Linked DNA regions of Kaistia algarum. The protein of the gene in region 1 interacts with the protein of each later gene in a pairwise test. Links are inferred from orthologs where the notes say so. Each region holds a gene or a part of one and is shown on either strand. Other genes may lie near its edges.

Region 1 (3,916 bases):
CGGTGCCAAAGCTGACGAGGCTGACGGTCAAAGCGAGCATGAGCAGCACGATATCGCCGGACGCCAGACCGAGTGTCAGTTCCCGTCCTGTGATGAGGCTTGCCACTGCCACCACCGGAATGGTTAGGCCGATGGTCGCGCAGGCGGAACCGAGCGCGATGTTGAGGCTGCGCTGCAACTCGTTGTGGTAGGATGCCTTGATAGCCGAGATCGCCTCCGGCAGCAGCACGAGCGTCGCGATGAAGGCGCCGACGATCGCATCGGACTGCGGCACCTGGAGGTCGGCGAGGCCCTGCTCAATACCGGATGCGACATATTCGGCCAGGAGCACGATACCGACCAGCCCGACAACGAGCAGAATGAGGCGCATCGGCAGGCCGCCCGCCGACGCTCCACCCGCCTCGTGACCCGCCGGCGCTTCGGCGTCGAGAAAATCCTCGCGATGGCGCGTGACCTGGGCGAGCAGGAAGCTGCCATAGAGCAGGATGCAGAGCAGGCTCACGAAGACCAGTTGGACCGGGTTAAAGTTCCCGGGGCCCGCGGTGAGCGTGAAATCGGGCAGGACGAGCGTCAAACCGGTCAGGGCGATCACGACGGCGAGTAGCGCGCTCGTGCCCTGCCGCTTCAAATTCTGTTCCCGGTGTCGCAATCCGCCCAAGGTGAGGCAGATCCCGACCACGCCGGCACAGACGATCATCACCGTCGAAAATACAGACTCCCGCGCCAGCGTCGGATTGTTCGAGCCGTGCAGCATCATCGAAACGATCACCGATGCTTCGATCGCCGTCACTGCGATCGTGAGCACCAGCGTTCCGTAGGGTTCGCCGACCCGGTGCGCGACCGCTTCGGCATGGCGAAGCACAACGAAGACGGTGACGACCATGATGGCGACGACCACGGCCGACACGGCCAGTTCGGCCACCAGCGGCAAATTATCCATCACCGTGTGGGTAAGGTGCAGCGCCAGGGCCAGAACAAGCGCCAGGACCGGGAATATCTTGGAGGCGAGCGACGCCCGGGCAGGGGTGGAGGATCGGACAGGCTGCCGGACGGCTTCGTCGGCCATATCCCCATGCTGCGACATCGTTTTCCCCTGTATCGTTCCGGAGGCATGGTAGGCGAGGCCTCAGCGTACCCGCCATCCTTCTGTCTATTCGTTGATTGGCGCGGGCGAAAGCTCTGCGCTCACCCGGCGCCGCGAGGACCGCTGAAGGAGAGCGTCCAGGGGTGTTAGCCCCGATGGAAGACGGCGACGTCGTCAGCCGTCGCGCCAGAGCGTCTCGTATTGCGCCGAGATTTCCAGCCAGTTCTCTTCCGTGGCGGCCAGCGACGCCGAGGTGTCCGATCGCAATTTGGCCAGTGCCGTCGCCTTTGCCGGATCGTTGACATAGAGCGCGCTGTCGGCGAGCGCCGCGTCGAGCTTCTGAATCTCTTTCTGAAGCTTTTCGACCAAGGATTCGGCTTCCTTGATCTTTTTGCGCAAGGGGGCGAGCTCCGTGCGTCGCTGCGCCTGCTCGCGGCGCCGATCCTGCGCCGATGCGGGCTTGACCGTTTCGCCACCCCGCGCCGGTTCCTGGCTCTCGGGACCCTGCATGATCAGGCGACGATAATCGTCCATGTCGCCCTCGAACGGCGTCACGCCGCCGCCCGCGACCAGCAACAGGCGGTCGACCGACGTCTCGACCAGATGGCGGTCATGGCTGATCAGGATGACGGCGCCGGGAAATTCGTTCAGCGCCTGCACCAGCGCCTCGCGGCTGTCGATGTCGAGATGGTTGGTCGGCTCGTCTAGGATGAGAAGATTGGCGCCGCGGAAGGTGGCAAGGCCGAGCAGAAGGCGCGCCCGCTCGCCGCCGGAAAGCTCGCGCGCCGGTGTGTCCATCTTTGCGGTCCGGAAGCCCATGGCTCCGACCCGGGCCCGAACCTGCGCCTCGCTCACATCCGGCATCAGCATGCGCACATGCTGGACCGGCGATTCGGCAGGGCGCAGATCGTCGAGCTGGTGTTGGGCGAAAAAGGCGATCTCCATTCTCTCGGCGCGGCGCATCGAGCCGGACATGGCTTCCAGGCGCCCGGCGATAAGCTTGGCCAGCGTCGACTTGCCGTTGCCGTTCGCGCCCAGCAGGCCGATGCGGTCGTCGATGTCGATCCTAAGGTCGAGGCGCTTCAGGATCGGCTTGTCGGCCTCGTACCCGACCGAGACGCCATCGAGCGAGATGATCGGCGGCGCCAGACGGCGGGTGGCCGGCGGGAAGATGAACGGCGTCACCTCCTCGTCGACGATGCCGGTGATCGGCTGCATCCGCTCCAGCGCCTTCATGCGCGATTGCGCCTGCCGCGCCTTCGAGGCCTTGGCCTTGAAGCGGTCGACGAAGGCCTGAAGGTGCTTGCGCTGATCGTCCTGCTTCTTCTGCTGCTTCTGGGTCAGCGCCTGCTTCTCGCGCCGTTGCCGGTCGAACGAGTCATATCCACCGCGATAAGCGATGAGCTTGCCACCATCCAGATGCACTATCATCTCGACGGCTCGGTTCAGGAGGTCGCGGTCGTGGCTGATCAGGAATACCGTGTGGGGATATTTCGCCACATAGGTTTCGAGCCACATCGTCCCTTCGAGGTCGAGATAGTTGGTGGGCTCGTCGAGCAGCAGCAGATCGGGTTCGGAGAAAAGGACGGCTGCCAGCGCGACACGCATCCGCCAGCCGCCGGAAAAGGCCGAGCAAGGGCGCTGCTGCGCCTCGGCATCGAAGCCGAGTCCGGCGAGGATCGCGCCCGCGCGCGCCTCGGCGGCATGGGCACCGATATCGGCAAGGCGGATCTGGATCTCGGCGATCCGATGCGGGTCGCTGGCCGTCTCCGCTTCCGCCAGCAGCGCGCGCCGTTCCTTATCGGCGTCGAGCACGAAGTCGATCAGCGATTGCTCCGTGCCCGGCGCCTCCTGCGCGACCTGGCCGATCCGCACGCCGCGCGGCAGGCCGATCGATCCGCTCTCGGGCGAAATATCGCCGGTGACGAGCTTGAACAACGTCGTTTTTCCGGCGCCGTTGCGCCCGACGAATCCGGCCTTGACCCCGTCGGGCAGAGCGATGCTCGCGCCTTCGAGGAGCGTTCGGCCGGCGATGCGATAGGTGACGTCATTGACATGCAGCATGGGCGGCTATGTGCCGTGCCCGGCGCGGCGGCGCAAGGCCGGATGGCGCTTTTGTCGACGCGCGTTCAGCCGCGGCTCTCTATGTCCCGCAGGATCAGCTGGCCGTGACGGGCGGACAGCTCGTAGCAGAGCACCAGTTCGTTGCGGATCGCATCGAAGCGCGAGGTCGCCTCGCCGCAATGCATCGCCCTGACCGTCGGCGGCGAGGCGAAGTCGTAGGTGGCCCCCAGCTTGGCGGCGACTTCCTCCAGCACGTGATTATCCTGCAGGATCGTGGCCTCGGCGACGTCCTGGTCGACCGGCGGATCATAGGCGACCGGCAGTGCCGATCCCGGCGCGCTGTCCGCGCGGCGGATTGCCCGCAGCGAATCGCGCCACGCGGCGAGGTCGGCGCGCCAGCTCGCCTGGCAGGCGGATCGCTTGTCGCGCGAAAGCGCCATGGCTTCGGCGACATCGGCGAAACCGACGGGATCCGCGCCGATCATGTCGCAGGCGATCGCCTCCGCGCGGGCGGCGTCGAGCGCATGGCCGTCGGGGGCGGGCATCGGCAGGCCGCTATCTCCATCCTGCTGGTGGGCGGCCAGGCGGTAGCTGTCGATCGCGTCGACCAATGTCTGGTCGCCGGCGCCCGAGCGCGGCTCCAGCAGGGTGATGGCCGCGAATCGGTCGGCATGGCGCTCATCGTCCGGCCCGTCGCCATAGCGCACCGCCATCATGTGGCCGGCTTGATGATAGAGCGTGAAAACGGCATTGCCGACGACGAAGTCG
Region 2 (4,533 bases), 2.6 Mb from region 1 along the record:
GCCCATGAAGCCAAGCTTGGCGCCGTGCTTCTTCTCGAAGATGTCCTTGTACTGGGTACGCAGCGCCATCACGGCGCTCATGTCGACCTCGTTGAAGGTCGTCAGCATGGCGGCGGTGTTCTGCGCGTCCTTCAGCCGGCGCGCGATCGTCTGGCGCAGCTTGGTCATGCGCACGCGCTCTTCGCGCGAGGCATCGTCAGCCGGCGAGGGCGCCCGCATGGCGACGGGAGCGGCCGGTGCCGGTGCCGCGGCGACCGGCGCTGTCGCACCTGCCGCGATCGCGCCGATGAGATCGCCCTTGGTGACACGGCCATCCTTGCCGGAGCCGGCAACCGACGCCGTGTCGACGCCGCTTTCGGCAGCGAGCTTGGCAACGGCCGGGCCGTTCGCGTCCGAAGCCGCCGTCTTGGCAGGAGCCGCTTTTGCAGGCTTCGGCGCCTCGGCCTTGGCCGGTTCGGCCTTTACGGCCTCCGCCTTCACGGCACCCGCGCCGTTGCCGGCAATGGTGCCGAGCAGGGCGCCGACGCCTACCGTTTCGCCATCCTTGGCCGCGAGAGCCTCCAGGACGCCGGACGCCGGGGCGGGGACCTCGATCGTCACCTTGTCGGTTTCGAGCTCGACGATCGGCTCGTCGGCGGCGACGGTCTCGCCGACCTTCTTGAACCAGCGCCCGATGGTTGCCTCTGTCACGGATTCGCCGAGGGTAGGTACGCGGATTTCGGTGGCCATGACGGGGGTCTCTGCGGTTCGGTTCGGATGAGAGGAGGGCGGCGGATAGCGGCCTTGCGGCCGCTATCCCTTAAGCGAAGGCGTCATCGAGGAAGGCGTTCAACTGGGCCAGATGCTTGGACATGAGGCCGGTAGCGGTTGCCGCCGATGCCGGGCGACCGACATAACGGGCGCGCTTCGCTGAGCCGCCGGCCTGGCCGAGCACCCATTCGAGATTGGGCTCGACAAAGGACCAGGCGCCCATGTTGCGCGGCTCTTCCTGGCACCACACGACCTCCGCATTCTTGAAGCGGACGAACTCGCCGACCAGCGCCTTGAGCGGGAACGGATAGAGCTGCTCGACGCGCATCAGATAGACGTCGTTGATGCCGCGCTTTTCGCGTTCCTCGTAGAGGTCGTAATAGACCTTGCCGGAGCAGACGACGACGCGGCGGATCTTGTCATCGGTCGTCAGCTTGATCGGCTGGTCCGGCAGGAACTCGGCATCGTCCCAAAGCAGGCGATGGAACGAGGAGAGCGGCCCGAATTGCGCGAGATGCGACACGGCGCGCTTGTGGCGCAGCAGCGACTTCGGCGTCATCAGGATCAAGGGCTTGCGGATGTCGCGGTTGAGCTGGCGCCGCAGGATGTGGAAATAGTTCGACGGCGTCGTGACATTCGCAACCTGCATATTGTCTTCGGCGCACATCTGCAGGAACCGCTCAAGGCGCGCCGAGGAGTGTTCGGGGCCCTGGCCTTCATAGCCGTGCGGCAGCAGGCAGACGAGCCCGGACATGCGCAGCCACTTGCGCTCGCCGGACGAGATGAACTGGTCGAAGACGACCTGCGCGCCGTTGGCGAAGTCGCCGAACTGCGCCTCCCATAGCGTCAGCGTGTTCGGCTGGCTGAGCGAATAGCCATATTCGAAGCCCAGCACCGCCTCTTCCGAGAGCATCGAATTGATGACCTCGTACTGCGCCTGGCCTTCCTGGATGTTATTCAGCGGGATGAAGCGCTCTTCCGTCTCCTGGTCGTACAGCACGGTATGGCGCTGCGAGAAGGTGCCGCGCTCGACGTCCTGGCCGGAAAGGCGAACGGGGTGGCCTTCTACGGCGACCGTTGCGAAGGCGAGCGCCTCGGCGGTTGCCCAGTCGATGCCGATGCCGGTCTCGATCGCCTTGCGGCGGTTATCGAGGAAGCGCTGCACCGTCTTGTGGACGTGAAAATCCTTCGGCACGTCAGTCAGCCGCGCGCCGATCCGCTTCAGTTCGTCGAGTTCCAGGCCGGTCTTGCCGCGGCGGGGATCATCATCGGCCTGCGCGACCTTGAATCCAGCCCAGGCGCCATCGAGCCAGTCGGCCTTATTGGGCTTGTAGGACTGGCCGGATTCGAATTCGGCTTCGAGGCGGTTGCGCCAGTTGGCCTTGGCTTCCTCGACCTCTTCCGTCGTGACGAGGCCTTCATCGACCAGCTTCTTGGCGTAGATCTCGACGATCGCCGGATGGCTGCGGATGTTCTTGTACATCAGCGGCTGGGTGAACGCCGGCTCATCGCCTTCGTTATGGCCGAACCGGCGATAGCAGAACATGTCGATGACGACCGGCTTGTGGAACTTCTGCCGGAACTCGATCGCGATCTTGGCGGCGTAAACCACGGCTTCCGGGTCGTCGCCGTTCACATGGAAGATCGGCGCCTCGATCATCTTGGCGACGTCGGAGGGGTAGGGCGAGGAGCGCGAGAAGCGCGGATTGGTCGTGAAGCCAATCTGGTTGTTGACGATGAAGTGGATCGAGCCGCCCGTACGGTGACCCTTGAGGCCGGAGAGGCCGAAGCACTCCGCGACCACGCCCTGGCCGGCAAAGGCGGCGTCGCCGTGAATCAGCAGCGGCAGCGTGCCGGTGCGGACATAGTCCTTGTGGCCGTCCTGCTTGGCGCGCGCCTTTCCGAGCACGACCGGGTCGACGATCTCTAAATGCGACGGGTTCGCGGTCAGCGACAGGTGCACCTTATTGCCGTCGAACTCACGGTCCGACGAGGCGCCCAGATGGTACTTGACGTCTCCCGAGCCTTCGACGTCGTCGGGGGTGAAGGAGCCGCCCTTGAATTCGTGGAAAAGCGCGCGGTGCGGCTTGGCCAGCACCTGCGTCAGCACGTTCAGCCGGCCGCGATGCGACATGCCGAGCACGATCTCATGGACGCCGAGATTGCCGCCGCGCTTGATGATCTGCTCCAACGCCGGAATCAGCGACTCGCCGCCGTCGAGGCCGAAACGCTTGGTGCCGGTGAACTTGACGTCCAGAAACTTCTCGAAGCCTTCGGCCTCGATGAGTTTGTTCAGGATCGCCTTCTTGCCCTCGGGCGTGAAGGTGATCGCCTTGTCTGGCCCCTCGATGCGGCCCTGGATCCAGGCCTTTTCCGCCGGATCGGAGATGTGCATGAACTCGACGCCGAGCGTCGAGCAATAGGTCCGCTTCAGGATTGCCAGCATCTCGGGGATGGTGGCGAATTCGAGCCCCAGCACATTGTCGATGAAAATCTTGCGGCCGTAGTCGGCCTCGGTGAAGCCGTAGGAGGAGGGATGCAGCTCCTCGTGATCGCCGATAGTCGCCAGATGCAGAGGATCGAGATCGGCGTGAAGATGGCCGCGCATGCGATACGCGCGGATCATCATGATGGCGCGAACGGAATCACGCGCCGCCTGCTGGATCGCCGCCTCGGAGGGGACGGCGGCGGCCGTGCCATTGCCGATGGCCGGCGTCGGCGGCGCCTTCGCCTTCAGCTTATCGGTGACGATCTTCTCGACCTGGGCCCAATTGCCATCGAGAGCGGAGACCAGTTCGCCATTGGCAGGGATCGGCCAGTTCGGCTTTTCCCAGGTGGCGCCGCGCGCCTCGGCCGCGATCGACGTCGGGTCGTCCTGCAAAGCCGAAAAGAAATCACGCCACTCCGTATCGACCGACGAAGGATCGTTCTGGTAACGGGCGTGAAGGTCTTCGATATAGGCGGCATTGCCGCCATAGAGGAAGGAAGAGGTGGCAAAGGCCGAATTCGACGGCTCACGTGACATGATCTTGTGAGGAGCCCGGCCCCTCTCTCCCTGATTGCGCGGCGGCCTCGCCGCGCCTTGATGTTTATACCGAAATTCCGCCCCCGGAATGTCGGTAGTTTCGCCTATCCCTTCAAGACCTCAACCAAGGTCTTTCCAAGGCGCGCCGGCGACGGCGAGACACGAATTCCCGCCGATTCCATCGCCGCGATCTTGTCTTCCGCGCCGCCCTTGCCGCCCGAGATGATCGCGCCGGCATGGCCCATGCGCCGTCCGGGAGGCGCGGTGCGTCCGGCGATGAAGCCGACCATCGGCTTCTTCCGGCCGCGCTTGGCCTCGTCCTTGATGAACTGCGCCGCTTCTTCCTCGGCCGAGCCGCCGATCTCGCCGATCATGACGATCGAGGTCGTATGCTCGTCGGCGAGGAACATTTCGAGGATGTCGATGAACTCGGTGCCCTTGACCGGGTCGCCGCCGATGCCGACGGCCGTGGTCTGGCCGAGGCCTTCATTGGTCGTCTGGAACACGGCTTCATAGGTCAGCGTGCCCGAGCGGGAGACGATGCCGACGCTGCCCGTCTTGAAGATGTTGGCCGGCATGATGCCGATCTTCGACTGGCCGGCCGTGACGACGCCGGGGCAGTTCGGCCCGATCAGCCGCGACTTCGAACCGGAGAGCGAGCGCTTCACCTTGACCATGTCGAGCACCGGGATGCCCTCGGTGATGCAGACGATGAGCGGGATCTCGGCGTCGATCGCCTCGCAGATCGCGTCGGCCGC

What was found. Proteins that work in one complex are often made in the same cells at the same time.
Region 2: the proteins of OSH05_RS00400 (region 1) and OSH05_RS13010 interact in binary tests that used the Escherichia coli proteins (3 or more experiments, as listed by UniProt). The link is inferred for Kaistia algarum from one-to-one orthologs.

What each region holds. Positions count from the first base shown.
Region 1 is NZ_JAPKNJ010000001.1:71,966-75,881, reverse strand. Bases 704-3,598 are described here. They hold OSH05_RS00400 (ABC-F family ATP-binding cassette domain-containing protein), read right to left. Parts: upstream 3,149-3,598; coding sequence 1,259-3,148; downstream 704-1,258. Other genes in these bases: OSH05_RS00395 (DUF4344 domain-containing metallopeptidase), read right to left, coding at 3,214-3,598; OSH05_RS00405 (calcium:proton antiporter), read right to left, coding at 704-1,084. Outside these bases: more of OSH05_RS00405, read right to left, coding at 1-703; more of OSH05_RS00395, read right to left, coding at 3,599-3,916. UniProt on the Escherichia coli protein: Genetic data indicate it may be involved in ribosome assembly or function.
Region 2 is NZ_JAPKNJ010000001.1:2,713,404-2,717,936, forward strand. What follows is about bases 600-4,111. They hold OSH05_RS13010 (2-oxoglutarate dehydrogenase E1 component), read right to left. Parts: upstream 3,776-4,111; coding sequence 800-3,775; downstream 600-799. Other genes in these bases: odhB (2-oxoglutarate dehydrogenase complex dihydrolipoyllysine-residue succinyltransferase), read right to left, coding at 600-729; sucD (succinate--CoA ligase subunit alpha), read right to left, coding at 3,880-4,111. Also shown: more of odhB, read right to left, coding at 1-599; more of sucD, read right to left, coding at 4,112-4,533. UniProt on the Escherichia coli protein: E1 component of the 2-oxoglutarate dehydrogenase (OGDH) complex which catalyzes the decarboxylation of 2-oxoglutarate, the first step in the conversion of 2-oxoglutarate to succinyl-CoA and CO(2).